DNA from 2 places in the Rhodococcus sp. NPDC003318 genome. Region 1 is predicted to be linked to the other one. Evidence: riboswitches for the same ligand, from Rfam matches in the RefSeq annotation. Region 1 holds a riboswitch; the other holds the start of a gene.
The links. Region 1 has a riboswitch for thiamine pyrophosphate ahead of thiO (glycine oxidase ThiO). Riboswitches for the same ligand answer to the same signal wherever they lie in the genome.

Region 1 (14,358 bases):
ACCGGTGAAGGCTCGTGCCATGCGTAGCCGGATACCCGAATCCGGATGTCCGCATCCCGAGGATCGGCGTGGTCGCGCTCTAGTCTGGTCGCATGGCAACCGCGGCGTCGGCAGTGTCCAGCTTCTACATCGCGTCCCCGGAGGGTGACACAGGCAAGTCGACGATCGCGCTGGGAGTGCTCCAGATGCTGTGCGGGTCGACGGCGAGGGTCGGGGTGTTCCGGCCGATCGCCCGGTCCGGGAACAAGCCCGACTACATCCTCGAACTGCTGCTCGACCACACCACCGTCGACCTGACGTACGAGGAGTGCCTCGGCGTCACCTACGAGCAGGTGCACGCCGACCCCGAACTGGCGCTCGCCGAGATCGTGGCTCGCTACCACGCCGTCGCCGAGCAGTGCGACGCGGTGGTGATCGTCGGCAGCGACTACACCGACGTCGCCAGCCCGAGTGAACTCGGATACAACGCCCGCATCGCGGTCAATCTCGACTCGCCGGTGCTCCTCGCCCTGCGGGGTTGGGGCCGGGCGCCCGACGACATTCTCCAACTCGGGCAGATCAGTGCGTTCGAGCTGCGGTCCCAGCACGCCCACCTGGCCGGTGTCGTCGTCAATCGTTGCGCCCCCGACGATCTCGATGCCGTCGCCGCCGCGATGGCCCCGATGCGGGTACCGGTGTGGACGCTGCCGGAGATCCCGCTGCTGGTGGCCCCGACGGTGGCCGAGCTCCTCGACGCCGTCGACGGCGAGCTCTACAGCGGCGACACCGAACTCCTGCAGCGCGAGGCCCTGAGGGTGATGGTGGGCGGCATGACCGCCGAGCACATTCTCGAACGCCTCACGGACTCCACCGTCGTGATCTGTCCGGCGGACCGCTCCGACGTGCTGCTCGCCGTGGTGAACGCCCATGAGGCGGAAGGATTTCCGTCGATCGCGGGCATCATCATGAACGGCGGCCTGCGTCCGCACCCCGCGATCGCGAAACTCATCACCGGCCTGCGGCCCAGCCTGCCGATCCTGACCACCGACCTCGGTACCTTCGACACCGCCTCGGCGGCGGCGACCGCCCGCGGACGGATCGCGGTCGGTTCCCAGCGCAAGGTGGACACGGCGCTGAGTCTGATGGAGCAGCGGGTCGACTCGTCCGACCTGCTGCGGTGGCTGCAGGTCGACCGTCCCACGGTGGTGACCCCACAGATGTTCGAGTACCAGCTCGTCGAACGGGCACGCGCACAGCGCAGGCACATCGTGCTGCCCGAAGGCGGTGACGACCGAATCCTGCGCGCCGCCGGACGGCTGCTGCAGCGCGGCGTCGCCGACCTGACCCTGCTCGGGGAGGAATCCGCGATCCGGCGTCGTGCGGCCGAGTTGGGCCTCGACCTTGACGGCGCGGTGGTGCGCAATCCGCCGGACTGCGAGTACACCGATCGGTTCGCGGAGGAGTACGCGCGGTTGCGGGCGCACAGGGGTATGACCGTCGACCGGGCCAGGGAGGTGATGACCGACGTCTCGTACTTCGCAACGATGATGGTGCACACCGGAATCGCCGACGGCATGGTCTCCGGTGCCGCCCACACCACCGCGCACACGATCCGCCCGTCGTTCGAGATCATCAAGACCGAACCCGGGGTGTCGACGGTGTCGAGCATCTTCCTGATGTGCCTGGCGGACCGGGTCCTCGCCTACGGCGACTGCGCGGTCGTGCCAGACCCGACGGCGGAGCAGCTCGCGGACATCGCGATCTCCTCGGCGGGCACCGCCGCCCGGTTCGGCATCGACCCGCGGATCGCGATGCTGTCCTACTCGACCGGCGACTCCGGCTTCGGAGCGCACGTCGACAAGGTGCGCAAGGCGACCGACCTGGTTCGGTCGCGTCGCCCGGACCTGTTGGTGGAGGGCCCGATCCAGTACGACGCGGCGATCGAGCCGACCGTCGCGGACGCGAAACTTCCCGGCTCCGACGTGGCGGGACGCGCGACGGTGTTCGTCTTCCCCGACCTGAACACCGGCAACAACACCTACAAGGCGGTCCAACGCAGCGCGGGGGCCGTCGCCGTCGGTCCGGTGCTGCAGGGGTTGAACAAGCCGGTCAACGATCTGTCCCGCGGCGCGCTGGTGCAGGACATCGTCAACACCGTCGCGATCACCGCGATCCAGGCGCAGGGCGTCTCCGCGGGGAGGAGTGGAGCGTGAAAGGTGCGGTGCTCGTTGTCAACTCGGGATCGTCGTCGATCAAGTACCAGCTCGTCGACCCCGACAGCGGTGACGCCGTCGCGGTCGGGCTCGTCGAGCGGATCGGGGAGCCGGACGGGCTGATCACCCACCACCATCGGGGTGTGGAACGGGAGCGCCGGGGCCCGATCACCGATCACGCCCGCGGACTGCGCCTGGCCTTCGGCATGTTCGCCGAGGACGGGGTGGACCTGGCGACGGCGGGGATAGCCGCGGTGGGGCACCGGGTGGTGCACGGCGGGGAGGTGTTCTACCGGCCGACGCTCGTCACCGTCGAGGTACTCGCCGAGATCCGCCGCCTCTCGGCGCTCGCGCCGCTGCACAACCCGGCCAACGCGATCGGAATCGAGAGCGCGATGGCCGCACTGCCGGACGTGCCGCACGTCGCCGTCTTCGACACGGCCTTCTTCCACACCCTGCCCGCGCCGGCGCGGACGTATGCGCTCGACCGGGACGTCGCGCGCCGACACAATGTGCGCCGCTACGGATTCCACGGCACCTCCCACCAGTTCGTGTCCGCCCGGGTGGCCGAGTTCCTCGGCCGCGACCTCGGCGAGCTGAACCAGATCGTGCTGCACCTCGGCAACGGCGCGTCGGCGTCGGCCGTCGCGGGCGGCCGGGCCGTCGACACCTCGATGGGGCTGACACCGCTCGAGGGGCTGGTGATGGGGACCCGCAGCGGCGACATCGATCCGGGGATCGTCATGCACCTGCGGCGCAGCGCCGGCCTCGACGTCGACCAGATCGACGACCTGCTCAACCGGCGGTCCGGCCTCAAGGGGCTCAGCGGCGTCAACGACTTCCGGGAACTGCGCAGGCTGATCGAGGCCGGCGACGCCGACGCCGCACTGGCCTACGACGTCTACATCCACCGCCTGCGCCGGTACATCGGCGCCTACCACCTGAGCCTCGGTGGCGCGGACACCATCACGTTCACCGCCGGGGTGGGGGAGAACGCCCCCGACGTCCGCGCCGACGCGCTGGCGGGGCTGACCCGCCTCGGCATCGAGATCGACGCCGACCGCAACGCCGTCCGCAGCCACGAACCGCGCGTCGTGTCCACCGACGACTCCGCCGTCACCGTGCTCGTCGTCCCCACCAACGAGGAGCTGGCGATCGCGCGGTTCGCCCGGGAGTTCGCGGCGTAGCGCGTCTCGCGAAAACCCCTGTGCACACGGGGATCGTCCCGTGCACACGGGTACTCGGCGCGCAGAGGCCGTGTGCGCGGCCCAACGGGGGTGTGCACAGGGGTTCTCGCACGGCCGGTCGGGGTGACGGTCAGCGCCAGGTGCGCGGGCGGATCCGGTTCGCGGTGTCGACGAGGGTGTAGCGGTGCAGCGGGTCGTCGGTCGCGCGGGCCAGCGCCCGCAGAGCCGCCTCGGTGCCGGTGCGCAGGCCGCGTTCGGTGAACGGGACACCGAGGATCGGTCCGCCGTCCGGACTCGGCGCGCGGCCGGCGGACTCGGCGCGCGGGACGCGGCCACCGGATTCGGTGCGCGGGACGGGGCGGGCCCGCACCCAGTCGAGCGCCACACCGAGAACGAGGGTGCGCATCTGCAGTGCCCGGCCCTCGTCGGCGGGCAGCAGGGCGACGCGGCGGGCGGCGTCCCGGATCGCGTCCTCCTCCAGCTCCGGGATCGGTGCCCCGGACAGCCGCGTCAGCGCCGCCGTCATCTGCGCGACGGTGAACAGCCGGGACGTCGGCGGGATCTGGTCGAGGGCCGCGACCGCGCCCGCGGTGTCGCCCCGGTCGGCGAGCTGACGGGACAGTCCGAAGGCCGCACTGACCACCCCGCGGTCGGTGCGCCAGACGACGCGGTAGTACTTCTCCGCGAAGGACCGCCACTGCCCGGGGTGGTCGGTGTCCCAGAATTCGAGGATCAGTTCGGCGGTCGCGGCCAGCGCCAGCTTCGGCGCGATCTCCCCGGGCAGGGCCGCCAGCGTCACGTCGAAACAGGCGACCGCGTCCTCGTACTCACCGGCGAGGAGCGCGACCATGCCGCGGTACCAGTCGACGCGCCAGTTGCCGCCCGTCGCCGGGGTGATCGTCGCGAGGACCCGTCCCGCCGCCTCGCCCTCGTCGAGGTCGAGCAGGGTCCGCACCTCGGCCAGCGCGATCTCCGTGGCCGAGCCGGGACTGCCGTCCACCGTCCGCTCGAGCCCGTTGGCGCGGGCGCGCCTGATCGCCTCCAGGGTCTGCTCCGGCTCGGCGTGCACCGTCGCGGCCAGCAGCGGCGCGCTCGGATCGTTCGGGTCGACGAGCGGAACCGACAGCGCGGCAACGACATCGTGAGCCGTGATCGCGCTGTCCTGCGCGCGTCCGCTGAGGTACACGTCGGTGGCGCCCACCGCCCAGTCCGTGCCGAACACGGTGCGGCCGGGACTGAACACCTCCGACAGCCCGGCCCGCTCCACTCCGCTCTGCTGCGCGAGTACCTCGCGCAGTACCCCGGTGAGCTGCCCGGCCGCGGCAGCAGCGCTCGGGAACCGGTGGTCCGGGTCGGGATCGGTGGCGCGCAGCAGGAATCGGTACAGCGACTCGTACTCCGCCAGCAGCGGGGCGTCCTGCGGGGTGGGGATGCCGTCCCGGTAGCGACCCCGCTCCGACGGCATGTTCAGGCACAGGACGGCGAGGGTGCGGCCGACGGTGTAGATGTCGCTGGCGACGGTCGGTCCCGTCCGGACGATTTCCGGCGCCTGGTAGCCGGGAGTGCCGTACAGGTACCCGAAGTCCTCGATCCCGGCCACCGCACCGAGGTCGATCAGCTTGACCTGGTCGTCGGTGACCATGATGTTCTCCGGCTTGAGATCGTTGTACGCCAGGCCGATCGAGTGCAGGTGCTCCAACGCGGGCAGCACCTCCAGCACGAACGCGATGGCCTGCTCGACCGGCATCCGCTCGGATCCGCGGCCCCGCAGCAGGTCCCGCAGCGAGCGGCCGCCGACGAACTCCATCACGATGTAGCCGACGCCGTCCGGCTGCGGATGCTCGACGAAGTTGAAGATCTTCACGATGCTCGGGTGTTCGACCTCGGCGAGGAACTGACGCTCGGCCAACGCGACCGCCTGCGCCTCGGCGTCCCCGGAGTGCAGCAGACCCTTGAGCACCACCCACCGGTCGCTGACGTTGCGGTCGACGGCGAGGTAGATCCACCCGAGCCCGCCGTGCGCGATGCAGCCCTGGACCTCGTACTGGCCTGCGACGATGTCACCGACCGCGAGACGGGGCGCGAAGTCGAACGCGGCGCCACAGGAGGGGCAGGTGCCCGAGGGCGCTCCGGCGCCGGACGGACCGCTGCGGCCCACCGGCTCGCCGCATTTCCAGCAGAATCGTTTTCGTTCGGCGACAACGGGTTCCGTCATCACCGCCGTCCTCGGGTCCGGCATCGGCACGGCCGGGACCTCGACGAGCCCGGCGCCGATGCGGCGTCGTGTGGTGGTGCGGGAGCGTTGCGTGCGACTGCGACGCCCGCTGCTGCGCGCCGAACCACCCGACGCGGCGGACGTGGCACCGGCCGCGGTGGTCGCCGTCTCCGGTGTGCCGGGTTCGGTCCGCGCGGGGCGAGCGGCCAGGGTCGGCTGCGGTGCGCGCGGATCCGGCGCGTCCGGTGCCGCGTCGTCCCGGTCCGGAGTGTCGGTCATCGGCGAGCTCAGTCCTCGTAGTGGGGGGTCGGGGGCGGCGGAGTGGGCCCGAAGGTCCCGAGCCAGCGGTCGTGGATCTGCTGCCAGGTGCCGTCGGCGCGGATCCGGTCGAGTGTGCCGTTCACCTGACGCACCAGGTCGGAGTCGGCCAGATTGACGCCGACGCCGTACGGCTCGGAACTCAGACTCGGCCCGACGAGTTCGAGATTCGGGTCCTGGGTGGCCAGGCCCGCGAGGATGGAGTCGTCGGAGGTCACGGCCTCGACCTGACGCTGCTGGAGCACCACCAGGCAGTCGGCCCAGTTGGGGACCGTCAGCACCGTCGCCTCCGGCTCCACCTGCTGGATCCGTTGCAGCGACGTGGTTCCCGCGGCCGCGCACACCCGCCGTCCGGCGAGGTCGCTGGCGTCGCGGATCCCCGACTGCTTCATCGCCAGCACCCGCTGCTGCGCCTCGAAGTACACGGTGGAGAACGCGACCTGGGTGCGCCGCTCACAGGTGATGGTCATCGTCTTGACGACCACGTCCACCGTCCGATCGGTCAGTGCCCGAACACGATCCGCCGAGGACAGCACACGGAACTCGATGCGGCCGGGGTCGCCGAGCAGGTCGCGAGTCACCTCGCGGGCGATGTCGACGTCGAAGCCCGCGATCATCCCCGTCGCCGGATCCCGGAAGCTGAACAGATTGCTGCTGGTGTCGATTCCGACGACCATCCGGCCGCGGGCCCGGATCCGGTCGAGCGTCGGCGTGGGGGCCGCGGTGCTCGGCGGCAACGGTCGCAGGCTCGCGGTCGGATCGCCGCAGTCCTCGGGCGGAGCCGACTCCGCGGGCGGCGGCGCGACCGCCGCCCCCGCGGGCAGCGGTGGATCGGTGTAGACGGTGTGCGCGGGCTCGGCGGGCGGCGACGTCGTGGCGCATCCGGCGACCGCGGCCACGGCGACCAACGCCACCACCGATCCCCGCAGGTGCCTGCGCTCCCGTCCGTGCCGCCTCACTGGTACTCCCGCAGTCGTGGCCAGAAACCGATCACGACCCCCGCGACCGCAATCGCCGCCAACACCAGTGTGCCCGGTGCCAGGGCGGTCAGGGTCCCCACCGCGCGCTCCACTCCGCCGCGCAGTTCGGTCCGGGTCCGCTCGATCGCGTCGGTGAGTTTCGCGTCGGCGACGGCGTACAGCGCGGCCGAGTCCGTCACGGACGGGCCGATCGCGACGACGGACGCACCGGCCCAGTCGCCGCGCCCGAGGAGCGCCATCAGTCGCCGGTGCGCGTCCGCCCAGGCGGTACGCGCCTGCTCGGCGTCCGCGACCTCGCCCGCCGCTGCTGCATGATCGTCCCGCGCGTAGTCGTCCAGCACCGTCCCGAGGGCGGCGAGATGCTCCCGGAACTGGGTGTCGTAGCGGCCGGTGAAGTCGCGACGCACCAGCCCGAGGGTCTCGTCGGCGCGCGCCTGCTGCGCCAGGATCCGCCCGGTCGTCAGATCGCTCAACGGCCGGGCCCCCTCGTCCAGCGCCCGACCCGTCGCGGACGCCGACAGCAGCCCGGCGATCACCAGCCAACCCAGCGACGACGCCACCGCCAGCGACGCCAGCACGACGCCGAGACTGATCCTGCGCCGCGTCCACCGGGCGAGCAGCACCTGCGCCGCCACCAGCGCGGCCAGCGTCACGATCAACAGGGCGATCGCCGGCCACGGCGGGGTCGCGAACTCGTTCTGGATCCGCACCACCAGTGCCGTCTGCACGGTGTGCAACCGTTCGGCCAGCGGCAGCAGCGTCGCCTGCATCAGCGCCGACGCCTCACTCAGGTACGCCGACCCGACCGGATGCCCGTCCCGGTTGTTGGTGCGCGCCGTCTCGACCAGACCGGTGTACACGGGAATGCCCGCCGACAACTGGGCGAGCAGATCACGCGAGAGCGCGTCGGAGTGCTCGAGGCCGGCGGCCGCGTCGACCAGGTCCGCGGACGCCTCCCCGATCGCCTGCGTGTAGCGGTCCCGCACCGCCGGCGGTTCGACGCCGCCCGAGATGAAGGCCGTCGTCGCGGAGGCGTCGGCGATGGACAGGGCGCTGTAGAGGTCCTGCGCCGCGTACGCGCGCGGCTCGACCTCGGCGTGCAGGAGGTCGAGCGTCTGTTGCCGGTCCGCCACCTGGATCGCGGCGACCGCACCGGAGACGATCGCCGCCGCGATCAGGCCGGCCCCGAGCGCCGTCATCCGGGCCGGAGTGGTGCGCAGGAACGAGCGGATCCGGGTCGCGGCAGTCGGCTCGCCGCCGGACACGGCACCGGGCGGCTGCGTCGACGGGACCACCCGAACAACCACCCGCGGATCCCTTCGCATCTGGCTCGATCGGCTGACAGAGGGCAGCATATAAGCAGTAAACGCGCTTCGGGTTCCGTGACTGGCTATCTTCGAGGGCACATGGTTCGTCTCACGTACGGCGTGAGGCCGGTGGAACACGGATGGGTGAGCGAAGTCGATGCGCGGTGACGGGGACGGCTGGGCGACGAGCGGGGACGGCAGTCGCTACTGGGGACGGTTCGGTGCAGCCGGGCTGTTGCTTCGTGCGCCCGCGCCCGACGGGGGATCGGCGGTGCTGCTCCAGCACCGTGCGGCCTGGAGCCACCAGGGCGGAACGTGGGCGCTGCCGGGCGGTGCCCGCGACTCCCACGAGACCACCACCCACGCCGCAGTCCGGGAGGCGGAGGAGGAGGCCGGGATCGCCGCCGACCTCCTGCGGGTGCGGGCCGAGCGGGTCACCGCCCGCGCGGGCAGCGGCGACTGGACCTACACGACCGTCGTCGCGGACGCCGACACCAGGCTGCGCACGGTGCCGAACGGCGAGAGCACCGAGCTGCGCTGGGTACCCGAGGACCGGGTCACCGACCTGCCGCTGCACCCCGGCTTCGCGGCCAGTTGGCCCACCCTGCGCGCCACTCCGATCCGTCTGCTCCTCGACACCGCCAACGTCCTCGGGTCGCGGCCCGACGGCTGGTGGCGTGACCGCGCCGTCGCGACGGGCCGGCTGCTCGCCGAACTGGCCGCCACCGTGCCGCGCACGATCGAACTCCCCGACGGCGGCTTCGGATGGCTGCCCCGTGTCGAAGCCGTCCTCGAGGGACAGGCCGCCGCCGTCGCCGGGGTGGACACGCGGGTACCCGTCCACGTCGCGGCCGGCAGCGGCGACGACGCCCTCGCGCAGCTGGCCGGCGGCGCGGGGATCGGCACCACCCTCGCCGGCATCGTCGAGGAGCTGACCGCGGTGGTCACCGCCGACCGCGAACTGCGGGACCGGCTGCCCGACACGGTGCTGCGGCTGTCGCCGTCGACCGTCCTGTCCTGGCTGGGCTGAGGGTCGACGGCGACCGACCCCGGGCGGTCAGGCCGTGGCGGCGGCGTTGCGGTCCAGGGCGTCCGCGAGGGAACGCGCCGCGGCCTGCGGGTCACGGGCCTCGGTGATGGCCCGCACGACGACGATCCGGGTCCCGCCCGCGCCGAGGACCTCCGGCAGCCGCTGCTCGTCGATGCCGCCGATCGCGAACCACGGCATCGTCGGCTGGGACTCGGACACCTGACGGATCAGGTCGAGCCCGGACGCGGCCCGGCCGGGCTTCGTCGGGGTCGCCCACACCGGTCCGGAGGCGAAGTAGTCGACCCCGTCCTCGATCGCGGCGAGCTGGGCCTGGGCCCGGCTCCCGGTGGAGCGGCCGATCACGACGTCCGGCCCGACGACGCGACGTGCGTAGTGCACCGGCAGGTCGCCCTGCCCGAGGTGCAGGACGTCGGCACCGGCCGCGAGCGCGAGGTCGGCGCGGTCGTTGACGGCGAGCAGCGCCCCGTGCCTGCGGCACACCGCGGACAGTTCGGCGAGCGCCGCCAGTTCCTCCCGGGCCTCGAGCCGGCCGAACTCGCGTTCGCCCGCCGACCCCTTGTCCCGGAGCTGGATGATGTCGACGCCGCCGGACAGTGCGGCGTCCGCGAACTTCGCGAGGTCGCCGCGTTCGCGGCGGGCGTCGGTGCAGAGGTAGAGGCGCGCAGTGGCGAGACGCTCACGCGGCGTCGGGCGTGGACCGGCATGCGAGGTGGGCACCCGTCCAACGGTAGTCTCTTGAGTGATCGAAAGTGACACGGGAGTCCCGGCGGACGCGGGGCTGAGAGGGGGCACGCGGGCCCCGACCGTCAGACCTGACCCGGATCATGCCGGCGCAGGGAGTGAGGTGGAGTGGTGAGCAGAACCGTTGCGGTGGTCGGCGGCGGCGTGATCGGACTCGCGGTCGCGTGGCGCGCCGCCCGATCCGGGTGGGCCGCGACCGTGTACGACCCGCGCGTGGGGTCGGGTGCGTCCTGGGTGGCCGGGGGCATGCTGGCACCGCTGTCCGAGGGCTGGCCCGGTGAGGACGACGTCCTCGCCGTGGGTGCGGCGTCGCTGGACCGGTGGCCGGAGTTCGGGACGGAACTCGAACGGGCGACGGGCGAGACGCTGTTCACGTCCCAGAGTTCGATGACCGTCGCCCTGGACGCCGCCGACGCGTCGGACCTGCGCACCGTCGCCGAGTGGCTGGACGGCCGCGGCTACCGGCTCGACCTGCTCACCCGGGCGCAGATCCGGGAAGCGGAACCGTCGCTGGCCCCGACCGTCCGGCTGGCGTTGCTCGCCGCCGCCGAGTTCGCCGTCGACAACCGCGCGCTGGTGCGGGGCCTGCGGTCGGCGGGCGAGGCGGCCGGTGTGCGCTTCGTCGCGGAGACCGTCGCCGACGTCGAGGCACTGCCCGCCGACCAGGTCGTGATCGCCGCCGGGACGGCGTCCACGCGGCTGTGGCCGGGGCTGCCGGTCCGTCCCGTCAAGGGCGAGGTGCTGCGGCTGCGTCACCGGCCGGGTGTCGCGCCCGCGCCGACCCGGACGATCCGCGCCAGCGTCCACGGCCGTCCCGTCTACCTGGTGCCGCGCGGGGACGGACTGGTGGTCGGCGCCACCCAGCACGAGTCCGGGGACGACACCGCGGTCACCGTCGCCGGGGTCCGGGACCTGATCACGGACGCGCAGACGCTGATGCCGAGCATCGGCGAGTACGAGCTGTACGAGACGGCCGCCGGGCTGCGGCCGATGAGCCCGGACAACCTGCCGATCCTGGGCCGGGTGTCGGAGCGGGTGGTGGTGGCGACCGGGCACGGACGCAACGGCATCCTGCTGACCCCGCTGAGCGCGGACGCGGTGGTCGCCGCGCTGTCCGGCACCGACCTTCCGGAGGCGGCGGCGAGCCGACCCGACCGGTTTCGGCACACGAGTGCCGACGCAGCAGTGCACGCGAATGCCGACGCACCAGTGAGGAAATGATGACGAACAGGGTGAACATCGGGATCACCGTCAACGGCGAGGACCATCAGCTGTCCGAGGAATTGACGGTCGCGCAGTTGCTCGAACACCTCGGACTGCCGCAGAAGGGCATCGCGGTCGCTGTGGACGGGGCGGTGTTCCCGCGGGCGTCGTGGGACCGGACCGTCGAGAAGGGTTGGGAGATCGAGATTCTCACGGCGGTGCAGGGTGGCTGAGGGCAGCGTGGCCGACAAGCTGACGATCGCGGGCCGGGTGTTCGGGTCGCGTCTGATCATGGGCACCGGCGGTGCCGCGAACCTGACGGTGCTCGAGGAGGCGCTGGTCGCGTCCGGCACCGAACTGACCACGGTCGCGATGCGCCGCGTCGACGCCGCGGGCGGCACCGGGGTGCTCGACCTGTTGCGACGGTTGGACATCGCGCCGCTGCCGAACACCGCCGGCTGCCGCGGGGCGGCGGAGGCGGTGCTGACGGCGCAGCTCGCGCGGGAGGCACTCGAGACCGACTGGGTCAAGCTCGAGGTCATCGCGGACGACCGCACCCTGCTGCCCGACGCCATCGAACTCGTCAGTGCCGCGGAACAACTGGTCGACGACGGGTTCACCGTGCTGCCGTACACGACCGACGACCCGGTGCTCGCCAAGCGGCTCGAGGACGTCGGTTGTGCCGCGGTGATGCCGCTGGGTGCGCCGATCGGGACCGGGCTCGGGATCTGCAATCCGCACAACATCGAGATGATCGTCGACGCGGCCGGGGTTCCGGTTATCCTCGACGCCGGCATCGGCACCGCCAGCGACGCGGCGCTCGCGATGGAACTCGGCTGCGACGCGGTGCTGCTGGCCACCGCGGTCACCCGGGCGAAGAATCCGGTGCTGATGGCGTCCGCGATGGCGTCGGCCGTCGCGGGCGGTCGACAGGCACGGTTGGCGGGCCGGATACCGAAGCGGTTCTGGGCGCAGGCGTCCTCACCGGAACTGTAGGGCGCACCGCGAGCCGGTCGGTTTTCGTGACCGTGGAGCCCTGCCGGGAGGGCCGCGCGGCGGTAGGCTCGACCACGTGAGCGATCAGCACAGTGGCAGCGACGGCGCCGGTCGGGAACCGGGCGCATTCGAGCTGGCCGCACCCGAGACCATCGACGTCACGCCGGAGATCGACGAGATCGGCGAGTTGCTGCGCAAGTCGGGGCGTGCCCGGCCCGACGACGGGCCGGAGGCGCCGTGGCGGCACGGCTACCCGTACGACAAGAAGATGACGCGGCGTCAGTACGAGCACCGCAAGCGGGCGCTGCAGATCGAACTGCTGAAGCTGCAGGCGTGGGTCAAGGAGAACGACGAGAAGATCGTCATCATCTTCGAAGGCCGGGACGCGGCGGGCAAGGGTGGCGCGATCAAACGGTTCACCGAACACCTCAACCCTCGCGGCGCCCGCGTGATGGCGCTCGAGAAACCGACCGAACGCGAACGCACCCAGTGGTACTTCCAGCGGTACGTCGCACACCTGCCCGCGGGCGGGGAGATCGTGCTGATGGACCGGTCCTGGTACAACCGCGCCGGGGTCGAGCGGGTCATGGGTTACTGCTCACCCACCGAGTACCTCGAATTCACCCGCTCCGCACCGGAATTCGAACGGATGCTGGTGCAGTCGGGCATTCACCTGGTGAAGTTCTGGTTCTCGGTCGGGCGCGAGGAGCAGCACGCCCGGTTCGTGGCCCGCAGCACCGACCCGGTCAAGCAGTGGAAGCTCTCGCCGACCGACCTCGCGAGCCTCGACAAGTGGGACGCCTACACCGAGGCCAAGGAGAACATGCTGTTCTACACCGACACCCCGCACGCGCCGTGGACGATCGTCAAGTCCAACGACAAGAAGCGGGCCCGGCTCGAGGCGATGCGCTGGGTACTGGCGAAGTTCGACTACACCGGCAAGGACCCCAAGATCGTCGGGCACCCGGATCCGCTGCTGATCGGTCCGCCGCAGACCGTCTACGACGAGGGTGAGGACCCGACGAGCAAGTTCCCCCGCATCCCCGCTCCGGTACCGGGCACGCCGAGCGGTAACGGTCAGGTGCGGTAGACGCACCGACCCAGGGGCCGTTCGCGTCGCTCGCCGAGACGACACGGCGCGCGACCTGCGAAAAATGTGCGCGCCCGATTTTTCCGGAATGCTGGCGGTCATGATTGAAGTGAGGGGACTGACCAAGACCTTCGGGGACGTCAAGGCGGTGGACGATCTGACCTTCACCGTCCGGCCCGGAATCGTCACCGGATTCCTCGGGCCCAACGGCGCAGGCAAGTCGACCACCATGCGGATGATCCTCGGCCTGGACCGGCCGACCGCGGGCACCGCGCTGATCGACGGCACGGCGTACCGTGACCTGAGCCAACCGCTGCGCACCGTGGGCGCACTGCTCGACGCGAAGTGGGTGCACCCCAACCGCTCCGCGAAAGCGCACCTGCAGTGGATGGCCGCGTCCAACGGGATTCCGTCCTCCCGCGTCGACGAGGTGCTGCGGATCGTGGGTCTGACCGAGGTCGCCGGGAAGCGGGCGGGCGGATTCTCGCTCGGTATGTCGCAGCGGCTCGGGCTGGCGGGCGCGCTGCTCGGCGACCCGAAGGTGCTGCTCTTCGACGAGCCGGTCAACGGCCTCGACCCCGAGGGCATCGTCTGGATCCGCAAGTTCATGCAGCGACTCGCCGCGGAGGGCCGCACCGTCCTGGTGTCGAGTCACCTGCTGTCCGAGATGGCCCTGACCGCCGACCATCTCGTCGTGATCGGCCGCGGGCGACTCGTATCCGATTCGCCCGTCAAGGAATTCGTCGACCGGTCCTCCGAAGCGTCGGTGCGTGTGCGCAGCCCGCAACTGGACGCGCTGCAGACCGCGCTCGTCGCGCAGGGTCTCGCGGTCGAGGCCGACGGCCAGGGCGAGGACGGCAGCGCCGCCCTGATCGTGCGGGGCACCACCACCGACGCGGTCGGGCAGATCGCCGGCGGTCACGGCATCGTCCTGCACGAGCTGTCGGCGAAACGCGGATCGCTCGAGGACGCGTTCATGAAGATGACCGGTGACGACGTGCAGTACCACACCGACGTGATGGGAGGGGCGCTCTGATGGGTGTCGTGGCAGCGGAGCGAATCAAACTCACCTCGACGA
Region 2 (14,358 bases), on a different contig from region 1:
CGCTTGTCCTGGACTGCGCCGAGACCCTCCCACAGGTCGCCGTCCATGATCGCGACGCCCTCGTCGCGTGCCTCGTCGCCGTAGAAGCTGACGTAGATGATGTCGCCCTCGGCCTTGGCGATCTCCTCCTCGCTGAGTTCGGTGAACCGGCGGTCGTCGGCGCCCTCGAGTCGCTGGAACGTGGGCCGCTGGACACCGGCGTCCGCGAGGACCTGACCGGAGAAGCTGTCGGGGCCGTAGACCCGGATGACGCCGGGCATGAACCGTACGACCGAGGCCTGCGTCTCCGAGGAGTTCAGTGAGGCGCCGGTGTCGACCGCGGCCGTCTCGTACGCGTCGAGCGCTGCGACGGCACTCGCGCCGCGACCGAGGGCGGTGCCGTCGAGCTTCAGGTTGTCCTTCCACGTCAGACCGACCTTCTCGGTGAACGTGGTCGGCGCGATCGCGCTCAGCTGGTCGTACAGCTCGGGTGTACGGAACTTCGAGCCGAGGATCAGATCGGGCTGCAGCGCCGCGATCTTCTCGAGGTCGGGCTCCTGCAGGGTGCCCACCGGCTCGACGTCGGCGATGGTCGCGCCGAGATAGGTGGGCTGCGACCCGACCGCTCCGGCGACCGCCGCGCCGACCAGCCGGTCCTGCAGACCCAGCGCGCACACCGTGTCGAGCTTGTCGGTGTCGAGCACCACGATCCGCTGCGGATCCGCCGGGACCACGGTCTCGCCTGCCGCGTGCGCGACGGTGCGGGTGGTGCCGGTCACCCCGGCCGGGTCCACGGGAGCCGTCGGGCCGCAGACGTTCTCGGTGTCGCGGTCGTTGCCCACCACGCCCGCCCCCGCGACGGCCGTGGTGCTGCGCACGATGCTGCTCGCCGCGTCGTCGGTGCCCGACCCGCCGCAGGCGGCCAGGACGAGCGCGGTCACGGCCAGCAGGGCGGCGGGGGCGGTTCGGCGGGCGAGTCTGCGCTCGGGCATGGTGCGGGGCATTCCTCTCGTGGTGGGACGGTCCGAGACTAACCGCGCTGCGGATCGACGCCGAATGCGTCGCCGAGGAGCGGATGCGCGCACAATGGGCTGATGGCTGTCCCGATGAGTCAGGTCCTGGGGAAAGCGGTCGGGGACCTGCGGCATCACCCGGCAGCGCCGCGCATCAGGGCGGTGCGCGACGGGACGGTCGTCGCCGATTCCCGGGACGCGCTGCTGGTGTGGGAGCCCGGACGCATCGTGCCCGGCTATGCGGTACCCGAGTCCGACCTGCACGTGCAGATCGAGGCGTCCCCGACCCGTTCGGCGCCAGTGGAGCCGGCTCCCGTGATCCTTCCGGGCACGCCGTTCGCCGTTCACAGCTGTCAGGGCACCGCGTACGACGTCGTGGCGTCCGGCGAGGTGCTCGCCGGTGCGGCGTTCCGGCCGGCCGACCCGGACCTGTCCGGGGTGCTTCTGCTCGACCTCGATCGGTTCTCCTGGATGGAGGAGGACGAACCGGTGTTCGGTCACCCCCGCGATCCGTTTCACCGGGTGGACGTTCGCCGGGGGTCGCGGCACGTGCGACTGGGACTGGACGGACTCGTGGTCGCGGAGTCGCGCCGGCCTGTTCTGCTGTTCGAGACGACGTTGCCCGCTCGCTACTACCTGCCGCGCGACGACGTTCGTCTGCCGCTGATCGAGAGCGGTACGCGCACCCGGTGCCCATACAAGGGGGAGGCCACCTACTACTCGGTGGCGGCCCTCGGCTCCGCCGGAATCGACATCGCGTGGAGCTACCGGACCCCGCTTCCGGACTGTCCGCTCGTCGCCGGACTCGTCGCCTTCCATCATGAGCGGCTCGACCTCACCGTCGACGGTGTGACCGAACCGCGTCCGCGTCGTGCCTGGTCACAGGACGACGACTGACCTGACGGGGCGCGAAGTACGACACTGGGTAGGACCGACTCCGCGGATCGTGGAGGGACGGTCTACGATTCGTCAGAGCGCAAGCCATGAGGATGTTCGCCTCGCAGCCCGGGGCCGGACGTCCTGAGCGAGCCTGCGGAGCGATCAAGGGCACAAACAGGAGGATCAGTGACTGCGGTAGCGCCCCAGCCAGTCCCAGAGCTGACGGCCAAACGGCCGTTCCCGGCGAGACTGGGACCAAAGGGCTCGTACATCTACAAGATGATCACCACGACCGATCCCAAGGTGCTCGGGATCATGTACATGGTGACGTCGTTCGCGTTCTTCCTCATCGGCGGCCTGATGGCACTGCTGATGCGCTCGGAGCTCGCGGTCCCGGGTCTGCAGTTCCTGTCGAACGAGCAGTTCAACCAGCTGTTCACGATGCACGGCACGATCATGCTGCTGATGTACGCGACCCCGATCGTCTTCGGTTTCGCGAACTACATCCTGCCGCTGCAGATCGGTGCACCCGACGTCGCGTTCCCGCGGCTGAACGCGTTCAGCTACTGGCTGTACCTGTTCGGTTCCACCATCGCGACCGCCGGCTTCATCACCCCCGGTGGCGCCGCTGACTTCGGGTGGACCGCGTACAGCCCGCTGACCGACGCCCTGCACTCTCCCGGTGTCGGCGCCGACATGTGGATCCTGGGCCTCGGCGTGAGCGGACTCGGCACCATCCTCGGTGGTGTCAACATGATCACCACCGTGGTCTGTCTGCGCGCCCCCGGTATGACGATGTTCCGGATGCCGATCTTCACCTGGAACATCCTGGTGACCAGCGTCCTGATCCTGCTCGCCTTCCCGCTGCTGACCGCCGCGCTGCTCGGCCTGTTCGTCGACCGTCACTTCGGTGCCCACATCTTCGACCCCGCCAACGGCGGCGTCATCCTGTGGCAGCACCTGTTCTGGTTCTTCGGCCACCCCGAGGTGTACATCATCGCGCTGCCGTTCTTCGGCATCGTCTCGGAGATCTTCCCGGTCTTCTCGCGCAAGCCGATCTTCGGCTACAGCGGCCTGGTCTACGCCACCCTGGGCATCGCCGCCCTGTCCGTCGCGGTGTGGGCGCACCACATGTACGCCACCGGCGCCATCCTGCTGCCCTTCTTCTCGTTCATGACGTTCCTCATCGCGGTCCCGACCGGTGTGAAGTTCTTCAACTGGATCGGCACCATGTGGAAGGGTCAGCTGACGTTCGAGTCGCCGATGCTGTTCTCGGTCGGCTTCATCGTGACCTTCCTCTTCGGTGGTCTGTCCGGTGTGCTGCTCGCCAGCCCGCCGCTCGACTTCCACGTCAGTGATTCGTACTTCGTCGTCGCGCACTTCCACTACGTGCTCTTCGGCACCATCGTGTTCGCCACCTACGCCGGCATCTACTTCTGGTTCCCGAAGATGACCGGCCGGATGATGGACGAGCGGCTCGCGAAGTGGCACTTCTGGACCACGTTCATCGGGTTCCACACCACGTTCCTGGTGCAGCACTGGCTCGGCAACGAGGGCATGCCGCGGCGCTACGCCGACTACCTGCCCTCCGACGGGTTCACCACGCTGAACACGATCTCCACGATCGGCGCGTTCATCCTCGGTGCCTCGACGCTGCCGTTCCTGTGGAACGTCTTCAAGAGCTACCGCTACGGCGAGGTCGTCACGGTCGACGACCCGTGGGGCTACGGCAACTCCCTGGAGTGGGCGACCAGCTGCCCGCCGCCGCGGCACAACTTCACCGAGCTGCCCCGGATCCGGTCGGAGCGGCCCGCGTTCGAGCTGCACTACCCGCACATGGTCGAGCGGATGCGCGCCGAGGCACACGTCGGCCCCGGACACGGCAACAAGCACGCCGTGCTCGAGGACGCGCACTAGGCGTCGCACGATGACAATGCGATGAGCGGAAGGCCCCGCCCGAGTTCCGGGCGGGGCCTTCCGCTTGCGAAAACCGCTCTTGGCACAATGGACGGCGAAACCCGTGGCAGTCGCCGCGGGATGGGAGGAGTTTCTCGGTGGGTTCGGAAGCCTCGGTGAAGTCGGGGACCACGGTTCTGGTCACGGTGACGGGGCGCGACCGTCCCGGCGTCACCTCGGTGCTGCTGGCCGCGTTGTCCCGGCACCAGGTCAGCCTGCTCGACGTCGAGCAGGTCGTCATCCGGGGTCGGCTGACCCTCGGCGTCCTCGTCGAATGCCCCTCCGACCCGGAGGCGCTGCAGGAGGCGCTCGAGGACGCGATGGCCACCGTGGGGATGACCGTCGACGTCGAGATCGGTGCCGGTGCGGCGGAGCGGCCGGCGCCGTCCACGCACGCCGTCGTCGTGCTCGGCAGCCCGGTGACGGCGCGTTCGTTCAGCCACATCGCCCGGGAACTGGCGAAGCAGGGCGCGAACATCGACTCCATCCGCGGCGTCGCCGACTACCCGGTGACGGGCCTCGAACTGATGGTCACTGCGTCCGACACCAGCGACGAGGCGAACGGGCGACTGCGCACCGGGCTCTCGGAGCTGGCGATGGTCGAGTCCGTCGACATCGCCGTCGAGCGTGCCGGTCTGGCCCGTCGCGCCAAGCGGCTCATCGTGTTCGACGTGGACTCGACGCTCGTGCAGGGCGAGGTGATCGAGATGCTCGCCGCCCACGCCGGGGTCGAGGACAAGGTCCGCGAGGTCACCGAGTCCGCGATGCGCGGTGAGATCGACTTCACCGAGTCGCTGCACCAGCGCGTCGCGACCCTCGCCGGGCTCGACGCCTCGGTGATCGACGAGGTCGGCCAGGCACTGGCCCTGACCCCGGGCGCCCGCACCACCATCCGCACCCTGCGTCGTCTCGGCTACCACTGCGGTGTCGTGTCCGGCGGGTTCCGTCAGGTCATCGAGGGCCTTGCCCACGAACTCGAACTCGACTTCGTCGAGGCGAACACACTCGAGATCGTCGACGGAAAACTCACCGGACGGGTGGTCGGTGACGTGGTGGACCGTGCCGCGAAGGCGGTCGCGTTGCGCAAGTTCGCCGCACAGGTCGGGGTGCCGATGGAGCAGACCGTCGCGGTCGGCGACGGCGCCAACGACATCGACATGCTCAACGCCGCGGGCCTCGGGGTGGCGTTCAACGCCAAGCCGGCGCTGCGGGAGGTCGCGGACACCGCGCTGTCGCACCCGTTCCTCGACGCGGTGCTGTTCGTGCTCGGCGTGACCCGTGACGAGGTCGAGGCAGCCGACGCCGTCGACGGACTGGTGCGCCGGGTCCCGCTGTGACCACCGGTCCGGATGCGGGCTTCGCGGCCCGGCACGCGGTGTTGGCGGCCGGATACGGCCACCGCGCCGATCCGGACGATCCCGCTCTGGTGCTGGCGATGCCGCTGGTGCTGCACATCCCGAAGACGGAGCCTCCGGCCCGGACCGAGGTTCTCGAGGCGGCCGCGGCGGCGACGGTGGCACTGTGCCTCGATCCGCGGGTCGGGGAGGGAACCGACGGCGAGCCGGGGCCGTGGCGGGACAACTATCTGGCGTGGACGGGCGCACGGATCCGCAAGGTGGCGCGACGCGCCAGGGGTGCCCAGTGGACGGCCGTGCAGGACGTCGACGGGGTGACGGTCGAGGTGGACGGTGCGCAGGCGCGCGCCTTCGTGCCCGGACGCGTCGGCGCCCTCGATCAGCGCGTCCGCAAACTTCAGATCGGCGGCACCGACCTCGACCACGACGAGCCTGGTGAACCGGAACCGGGATTGCCGGTGCTGTGGCTGAACGCCGAACTCGGCATGACGGTGGGCAAGGCGGCGGCGCAGGTCGGGCATGCGGCGATGCTGCTGGCCGGAGCGATGTCGGCGGCGCAGGCGCAGGCCTGGGCGTCGGCGGGCTACCGCTGCTCGGTGCGTGACGCGGACGCGCCGACGTGGGCGCGTCTGGTCGGGCTGGTGGACGCCGGCCGTGCGGTCGCCGTCCGCGACGCCGGGTTCACCGAGGTCGCGCCGGGCTCGATGACGGTGATCGCAACGCCGAACGTGCCCGCCGCGACCTGATCGCGGCGGGCACGCGGGACGTCAGCTGTCGAAGCGCTTGTCGACCGCCGCGGCGAAATCGACCTTGCCGGGCAGTTCCCCGGCCTCGGTGAAGGCGTCGGCGATCTCCTGCTCGGATGCGATGACGTCGTCGCTGAGGGTGATCGGCTGCTTGATCGAGCGGGTCCACGTGGTACGTGAGGCGTCCGGGCTGATCGAGGTCAGTTCGGCGTACTTGGCGGACCATTCGTCGAGGTTCTGCTCGGACCAGGCGGTGGCCGCTGCGTAGCGCGTGAGGAAGTCCTCGATCGCGGCTGTCCGGGAGGGGTCGGCGAGTGCCTGATCGGATGCGGCCCAGAAGTTGTAGCCGTTGGCGGCCTCGTCGGCGGTGGCGATCACACGGGCTCCGGATTCCTTCTCCGCGATCGCGGTGTAGGGATCCCAGGTGGCCCAGGCATCGACGTCGCCCTTCGTCAGGGAGGTGTATCCGTCGGCCGGGGAGACGAACACGGTCTCGATGTCGGTGCGGTCGAGGCCGGCCTTCTGCAGCTGCATGAGCAGATTGGCGTGGGCGGAGCTGCCCTTGAAGGTGGCGACCTTCTTGCCCTTCAGGTCGGCCACGGATCCGATGGTGGAGTCCTTGCCGACGAGGATCGCGTCCCCCTTGCCGGTGGCCTCGAGTGCGCCGACGATTTTGATGTCGGCCTTGGACGCGGCACCGAAGATGACCGGGGTGTTGCCGGTCTGTGCGAGGTCGATGCCTCCCGCGCTGGCGGCCTCGATGAGGGGGAGTCCGGCGGTGAAGGTGGAGAATTCCAGCTTGTAGGGCAGGTTCTCGAGCTGACCGGAGGCCTGCAGCAGCACCTCGATGGAGGTGGCCTTCTGGTCACCGACCTTGAGTGTGACGGCCGACAGGTCGACCGGTCCGGTGGGGGCTGCGGCGCTGTCGGAGTCGCCGTCCGATCCGCCGCATGCCGTGAGGGCGAGAGCGGTGGCCGCGGCCACCGCAAGTGCGGCGAGCCGACGCCGACCGGAGCGGCCGAGAATGCGAAGTGTCATGGGGGCTTTCTTTTCCAGTGATCGTGTCTCAGTCGGTGACGCCGAGCAGTGCGAGGAGTCTCGAGGTGTACTCGGTGGCCTCGACGCTGACGCGGCGGCGTGGTCGGGGGAGGTCGATGGGGACCTCGTGGGCGATGCGTCCGTCTTCGAGGACCAATGCGCGGTCTGCAAGCGCAACCGCCTCGGCGACGTCGTGGGTGACGAGCAGAACTCCGAAACCGTGCTCGGTGAACAGTCGGAGCAGCAGGTCGTGGACTGACAGCCGGGTCAGGGCGTCGAGCGCGCCGAACGGTTCGTCGAGGAGCAGCAGTGTCGGTTCGGCGACGAGTGCGCGGGCGAGTGCCGCTCGCTGCGCTTCGCCGCCGGAGAGCGTCAGCGGCCAGGCGTCGCGGCGGTGGCCGAGCGCGACCTCGTCGAGGACTCGTTCGACGTCGGCGCGTCTGCCCGATCGGCGTCTGCGGTCGGGCAGGCCGAGTTCGACGTTGGTTGCGACGTCGAGCCAGGGCACCAGGCGCGGTTCTTGGAACACGACCGTCGGGTGCCCGTCGGTGGTGATGTGGCCCTCGTGGTCGTCGGACAGTCCAGCGAGGGCGCGCAGCAGTGTCGACTTGCCCGAGCCGCTGCGGCCGAGGAGCGCGAAGATCTGGCCGCGGGGGATTTCCAGGTCGATCCCGTCGAGGACGACTCGGCCGTGGAAGCTTTTGCGCAGTCCGGTCACTCGGGCCGCGGGTGCCGTCGCGATGGTGGACTCGTCGAGGGTGTGGCTCATCTGTCGTACTCCTTCACAGGACGCCGGGACGCCATCGCAGCGCCCACACTTCGAGCCAGCGGACGAGCGCGTCGGTGATCAGTCCGAGCAGTCCGTACACCAGCAGGCCGAAGATGACGATGTCGGTGCGGAGGAACTCGCGGGCGTTGTTCAGATGTAGCCGAGGCCCTCGCTGGCGTTGATCTGTTCGGCGACGATCAGGGACAGCCAGGCGATGCCCAGGCTCTGTCGGAGGCCGACGAGGATCAGGGGGAGCGCACCGGGGACGACGAGGCGGCGGAGCCGTTCGGTGCGGCTCAGGCGCAGTACTCGGCCCAGTTCGAGCAGTTTCGGATCGAGCTGCCTGATGCCGGAGAACGTGTTGAGGTACAGCGGGAATGCGACGCCGAGCGCGATGAGGTAGACCTTCGGCTCTTCGCCGATACCGAACCAGATGATGAACAGGGGGATCAGGCCGAACAGGGGTACGGTGCGCAGCATCTGCAGTGGTGGGTCGACGACGTATTCGCCGATTCGGCCGATGCCTGCGACGACACCGAATCCGATGCCGAGGGCGGCGCCGAGCAGGAATCCGAGTAGGACGCGCTGACCGGAGACGACGAGGGCGTCGGCGAGCGCCCCCGACTCGAGGACCTCCAGGCCGGCTTCGAGGATCACCGACGGCGCGGGCAGGATCCGCTCCGACAGCACGCCGCTCTGGCTGCCGATCTGCCACAGGATGAGCAGTGTGAGTGGGGCGAGCGATCGGAGCACTCCGCGACGTCGGTAGAACGCGACGGCGTTGCCGGGTTTGCCCCGTGTGTTCACAGAGGTGGCGGGGCATCCGCTTCGGCGGTAGTCGTCACGGACATTCAACCCTTCGTTTCCGGCAGCCCACCGGGCGGTGGAACAGGGCGCCATCCTGCCCAGGGAGGGCCGGTCGCGGAAGGTTTGCGATCACGGTGATTATTTCGATTGCCGGGGTCGGCTTGGATCGAGACGACCCCGCGTCCTAAGGTGGGCCTCGTCCATCCAGCGCGGGAGCCCGAGCGTCGTCGGGCTGAGAGGGAGCACGGCTGCTCCGACCGTCTCACCTGATCCGGGTCATTCCGGCGTAGGGAGCAGCGCGATGTCCGTCGCACCGTCACATCCATCGGGGCCCGCACCGGCCGAAGCCGCCGAGCCGTCCCTCACCCTCGACACCGTCCCCGCCCGCACCCTCGGTTTCGGTGCGCAGGTCGGACTCTGGGGCAATCTCGGGATCTCACTCCTGCTCCCGGTCGCCGCGACCTTCGCGGTCCTGCCGGGGCAGTCGCTGCTGGCGACGTTGCTGGCCGTCGTGGTCGGCGCCCTGGTCGGATCCACCCTGCTCGGATTGTGCGCGGCCGCGGGTGCCTCGGTCGGCGCCCCCGCCATGGTGATGATGCGCGGGTTGCTCGGCGCACGGCTGTCGGCGTTGCCGACGGTGATCAACCTCGTGCAGTGCGTCGGGTGGGCGACGTTCGAGGTGTTCGTGATCGCGGAAGCCGCGGCGCGGCTGACGGACTGGCAGCGGTGGCCGTTCGTCCTCGTCGCCGGTGTGCTCGCGACGGTGATGGCACTGTACCCGCTGCGGGTGGTGAAGATCCTCGCCCGCTACGCGGTGTGGGCGGCGCTGGCGTCGACCGCGTACCTGCTGGTGAACGTCCTGATGAAGGATCTGCCGTCGCTCACCGACGGCACCTTCGCCGGCTTCTGGACCAGCGTCGACCTGGTGATCGCGATGCCGATCTCCTGGGTGCCGCTGGCGGCCGACTACGCCCGGCACTCCCGGTCGCCACGGGCCGCGTTCTTCGGCGCCACCGTGGGGTACGGCGGCGCGACGATCGCCTTCTTCACCCTCGGTGTCCTCGCGTTCGTCGCGTTCGGGCTCGAGCCCGGCTTCGACATCATCGGCAGCCTGCTGGTGCTGCCCCTGGCCGGTGTGGCCCTGCTGATCCTGCTCGTCGACGAGGTCGACGAGGCGTTCGCCAACATCTACTCGACCGCGATCAGTGCGCAGAACCTGCGGCCGTCGCTGGACCGGCGGTACCTCGTGATCGGTGTCGGTGTCGTCGCGACGCTGCTGGCGCTGACGGTCGACGCGTACAGCTACGAGCCGTTCCTGTTCCTGATCGGCGCCGTGTTCGTGCCGTTGACGGGGACCTTCCTCGCGGCGTTCTACCTGATTCGCCGGGGCACGTGGGACGTGTCCGCGCACGCACCGACGCGCTGGGTGATGTTGGTGCCGTGGGTGTTCGGGTTCGTCGTCTACCAGTTGGTGACGCCGACGTACTTCACCGGCTTCGGTTCCGGCTGGACGCAGTGGTGGACGAATCTCCAGTCGTCGCTGGGGATTCCGTCGACGGGCTGGTCGGCGTCGGTGGCCGCGCTGCTCGTCGCGGGAGTGCTGACCCTGCTGATCGGACTGGTGGGGTCGCGTAAGACGGTGCGGGCGTGAGTCTTTCGGCGCGTCTGCAGGAGAAGGGCCGGCCCCTGCTGATCGAGCAGCTGGCGCACCCGACGGTGACGGGCATCGCCTGCGGCGACCTGGATCCCGCGGCGTTCCGCGGCTGGCTCGAACAGGACTACCTGTACCTGCTCGACTACACCCGGGTGTTCGTGCGGCTCGCGTGGCAGGCGCCGGACGGACACCTCGGCTACCTGGTGGACCTGGCGCACTCGACACTGCACGAGGAGCTGAGCCTGCACCGTGAGCTGTCCGAGCCGTTCGGCGCCGACTTCGACGCCGCGGTGAAGAGTCCGCAGTGCGTCGCGTACACGGAGTTCCTGATCGATGCCGCCGCCGACTACGGCCGCGGACTGGCGGCGCTGCTGCCGTGCATGTGGGGGTACTCGGAACTGGGGGTCGCGCTCGCCGCGAACCCGCCCGCCGACCCGCGCTTCCGACGGTGGGTCGACACCTACGCGGACCCGGGGTTCGCGGCGTTGGCGCAGCGGTGCGCCGAGATGCTGGACGAGGCGGCCCCCGACGAGGCGGTCGCGGAGGAGGCGTTCATGACGGCGATGCGACACGAGCTCGCGTTCTGGGACGCGCGGTGAGCGCGGCGGCGGAGTCGTTGCTCGCGGGGGAGGCGGACCGGTGGCGGGCGATGACCGAGCACCCGTTCGTGCTCGCCACCGCGGACGGCATCCTGCCGGAGGCGGCATTCGACCGGTGGCTGCTCGAGGACCACGTGTTCGTCGTCGAGTTCCGGCGGTTCCTCGCCGGCGTGCTGACCCTCGCCCCCGACGAGCCGTCGCGGGACGTGCTCGCCGGTGGTATCACCGCGCTGACACCGGAACTCGGGCTGTTCCGGGCGGAACTCGAACGCCGCGGGCTCGACAGGGACGGTCACACTCCGAGCGCGGGCTGCCTGGCGTACACGTCGTTCATGATGGCGAGCCTGCACGACGGCTACGAGGTTGCGTCCGCCGTGCTCTACGGCGTCGAGAAGGCGTACCTGGACGCGTGGACCACCGTCCGCACCCGCGCGCGGGAGGCGGGATCGCGCTACCGCGAGTTCATCGACAACTGGAGCGCGCCGCCGTTCGCGACCTACGTCGATGATCTGGGTGCACTGCTCGGCGACGGGGAGCCCTCCGCCGCGCAGCGGCTCGCGTTCGGCCGCGTCGTCGTCTTCGAGCAGCGGTTCTGGGACGCGCTGGTGTGATCGCGTCCGACACGCGGCCGGATCCCGTTGCACGGACGCAACGCTCGTGCGGAATGATGGCTGCCGTGTCCGAACCTGATCCCGATCTGCTCATCGACTTCGACGACGTTCTGATCCGCCGCGGTGGAGTGACCCTGGTGGGTCCGGTGACCTGGAAGGTGGAGCTCGACGAGAAGTGGGTCGTGCTCGGCCCCAACGGCGCCGGCAAGACCTCGTTGCTGCGCATCGCCGCCGGCGAGGTGTACCCGACGTCGGGCAACGCGAACCTGCTCGGCGAGACGCTCGGCCGCGTCGACGTCAACGAACTCAAACCGCGGATCGGGTTGTCGTCGTCGGCGCTCGCGCACCGCGTGCCCGCCGACGAACTCGTCAAGGACCTGGTCGTGTCCGCCGGTTACGCCGTCCTCGGTCGCTGGCGGGAACGTTACGAGGACATGGACACCACGCGCGCGGTGGAGATCCTCGAGAGCATCGGCGCCGAGCATCTCGCCGACCGCACCTACGGCACCCTGTCCGAGGGCGAGCGCAAGCGGGTCCTCATCGCGCGCGCATTGATGACGGATCCCGAGTTGCTGCTGCTCGACGAGCCGGCCGCCGGACTCGACCTCGGTGGCCGCGAGGAGCTCGTCGCCCGGCTCGCCGACCTGGCGGCGGATCCGGATGCTCCCGCGACCGTGCTGATCACGCACCACGTCGAGGAGATTCCGCCGGGCTTCACCCACGCGCTCCTGCTCAGGGAGGGTGAGGTGGTCTCGCAGGGTCTGATCGACGACGTGATCACGGCCGAGAACCTGACGACGGCATTCAGTCAGGCCATTTCGCTCGATCACGTCGACGGTCGTTTCTTCGCCCGCCGCACCCGGCTTCCCGGTCAGCACCGCCGCTGAGCGGAGGGGGGCACGGGCCGTCGGCGGCCCACGGCGTATGTTGCGTCACATGGCACACGAACTGCACCCCGACTTCGCGGTCAAGGACGCGTCCACCGTCATCCTCGTCCGAGACGGCGTGCCCGGGCCGGAGGTGTTCCTGCTGCACCGGGTCGGTGGGATGGCATTCGCCGCCGGCATGACCGTCTTTCCCGGCGGCGGGGTGGACCCTCAGGACGCGAGCGCCGACATCGCCTGGGCCGGCGCGCCGGTGTCGTGGTGGGCGGGGCGGTTCGGTGTCGACGAGGCCCGCGCGAAGGCGCTGGTGTGTGCAGCGGTGCGCGAGACGTTCGAGGAGTGCGGCGTGCTGCTCGCCGGTCCGACCGCCGACACCGTCGTCTCCGACACGTCCAGTTACGCCACGGCCCGCAAGCAACTCGAGGCCCGCGAGTACTCGTTCAGCGACTTCCTCGCCCGGGAGGGACTGGTCCTGCGCGCGGATCTGCTGCGGCCGTGGGCCAACTGGGTGACCCCGACCGGCGAGCACCGCCGGTACGACACCCGTTTCTTCGTCGCCGCTGCCCCGGCGGGGCAGACCGCCGACGGCGCGACCTCGGAGGCGGCTTCCGCCGGGTGGCAGACGCCGGAGGAGGCGATCGCCGACTGGCGGGAGGGACGGACGCTGCTGCTGCCGCCGACGTGGACCCAGCTGCGGTCGATCGCGGAGTTCGGTTCGGTCGCCGAGGTCCTCGCGGCCGAGCCGGAGATTCCGGTCATTCTGCCGACGTTGTACCAGGAGGACGGACAGCGGCGGGTGCGGTTCCCGGGGCAGGACCCCTACTACGGTGCCGGGATCCATCCCTGGAGTAACCGGTAGCCTGCGGGTATGGCTGAGTTCGTAACCTTCGACGTTTCCGACGGCATCGGCACCATTCGCCTGAGTCGTCCTCCGATGAACGCGCTGAACCGTCAGTTGCAGGAGGAGTTGCGCGCCGCGGCCCGGGAGGCCACGGTCGACGACGAGGTCGACGCGGTCATCGTCTACGGCGGCGAGAAGGTCTTCGCGGCCGGTGCGGACATCAAGGAAATGGCGGACATGACGTTCGCCGAGATGGCGCCGGTCGCCGGTGAACTGCAGTCGGCGCTCGGTTCGATCGCGGAGATCCCGAAGCCGACCGTCGCCGCGATCAGCGGCTACGCGCTCGGTGGCGGCCTCGAGATCGCGCTCGGTGCGGACCGTCGCATCGCGGGCGACAACGCGAAGCTCGGTGTTCCCGAGGTGCTGCTCGGTGTCATCCCCGGTGGTGGCGGCACCCAGCGACTCGCCCGGCTGATCGGTCCGGCGAAGGCGAAGGACATGGTCTTCACCGGCCGGTTCGTCGGCGCCGAGGAGGCACTCGCGATCGGTCTGGTCGACGAGATGGTCGCGCCGGACGAGGTGTACAACGCAGCTCGGGCGTGGGCGTCGAAGTTCGTGGGGGGTGCGTCGCGGGCCCTCGCGGCGGCGAAGGCGTCGATCGATCAGGGTCTCGACACCGACCTGAACACCGGGCTGAAGATCGAGGCGGCGCAGTTCGCGGCGTTGTTCGCCACCGAGGACCGCGCGATCGGCATGGCGTCGTTCATCGAGAACGGCCCCGGCAAGGCGAAGTTCGTCGGCAGGTGACAGCGGTGTCCCGGGTGGGTGCGCGGGCACTCCTCCCGGGACACTTTCGTCCAAAACTAGAACTTGTTCATTCCTGACCACCGGGTAGGCTCCCCCCATGACTGCAAGCCCGAATGACGGTGTCGATCCCGCGCCGAACCCGCACGCCACCGCCGAAGAGGTCGAGGCCGCGCTCAAGGACACCAAGCTCGCTCAGGTGCTCTACCACGACTGGGAGGCGGAGACCTACGACGACAAGTGGTCCATCTCCTACGACGAGCGCTGCATCGAGTACGCACGCGGACGCTTCGACGCGGTCGCCGGGGACCAGCCGCTTCCCTACGAGCGTGCCCTCGAACTCGGTTGCGGCACCGGGTTCTTCCTCCTGAACCTGATGCAGGGTGGCGTCGCCGGCACCGGATCGGTGACGGACCTCTCGCC

Region 2: it holds a riboswitch for thiamine pyrophosphate, as region 1 does, so the genes downstream of both, ACFYVR_RS14670 (purine-cytosine permease family protein) here and thiO (glycine oxidase ThiO) in region 1, are expected to answer to the same signal.

What each region holds. Positions count from the first base shown of each region.
Region 1 is NZ_JBIAOU010000013.1:122,703-137,060, reverse strand. Features, by position in the region: gene pta (phosphate acetyltransferase) at 93-2,192, shown strand; gene ACFYVR_RS19765 (acetate kinase) at 2,189-3,379, shown strand; gene ACFYVR_RS19760 (tetratricopeptide repeat protein) at 3,510-5,873, opposite strand; gene ACFYVR_RS19755 (glutamate ABC transporter substrate-binding protein) at 5,882-6,841, opposite strand; gene ACFYVR_RS19750 (hypothetical protein) at 6,868-8,199, opposite strand; gene ACFYVR_RS19745 (NUDIX domain-containing protein) at 8,357-9,229, shown strand; gene thiE (thiamine phosphate synthase) at 9,257-9,967, opposite strand; TPP riboswitch at 9,995-10,106, shown strand; gene thiO (glycine oxidase ThiO) at 10,103-11,212, shown strand; gene thiS (sulfur carrier protein ThiS) at 11,212-11,427, shown strand; gene ACFYVR_RS19725 (thiazole synthase) at 11,435-12,190, shown strand; gene ppk2 (polyphosphate kinase 2) at 12,324-13,280, shown strand; gene ACFYVR_RS19715 (ABC transporter ATP-binding protein) at 13,381-14,316, shown strand; gene ACFYVR_RS19710 (ABC transporter permease) at 14,316-14,358, shown strand, end outside.
Region 2 is NZ_JBIAOU010000008.1:2,066-16,423, reverse strand. Features, by position in the region: gene ACFYVR_RS14710 (ABC transporter substrate-binding protein) at 1-971, opposite strand, end outside; gene ACFYVR_RS14705 (DUF427 domain-containing protein) at 1,074-1,889, shown strand; gene ctaD (cytochrome c oxidase subunit I) at 2,058-3,788, shown strand; gene serB (phosphoserine phosphatase SerB) at 3,926-5,164, shown strand; gene ACFYVR_RS14690 (peptidyl-tRNA hydrolase) at 5,161-5,928, shown strand; gene ACFYVR_RS14685 (ABC transporter substrate-binding protein) at 5,950-6,966, opposite strand; gene ACFYVR_RS14680 (ABC transporter ATP-binding protein) at 6,995-7,735, opposite strand; partial or broken gene ACFYVR_RS14675 (ABC transporter permease) at 7,749-8,542, opposite strand; TPP riboswitch at 8,742-8,852, shown strand; gene ACFYVR_RS14670 (purine-cytosine permease family protein) at 8,844-10,193, shown strand; gene ACFYVR_RS14665 (TenA family protein) at 10,190-10,795, shown strand; gene ACFYVR_RS14660 (hypothetical protein) at 10,792-11,406, shown strand; gene ACFYVR_RS14655 (ABC transporter ATP-binding protein) at 11,463-12,293, shown strand; gene ACFYVR_RS14650 (NUDIX hydrolase) at 12,343-13,149, shown strand; gene ACFYVR_RS14645 (enoyl-CoA hydratase/isomerase family protein) at 13,159-13,938, shown strand; gene ACFYVR_RS14640 (class I SAM-dependent methyltransferase) at 14,036-14,358, shown strand, end outside.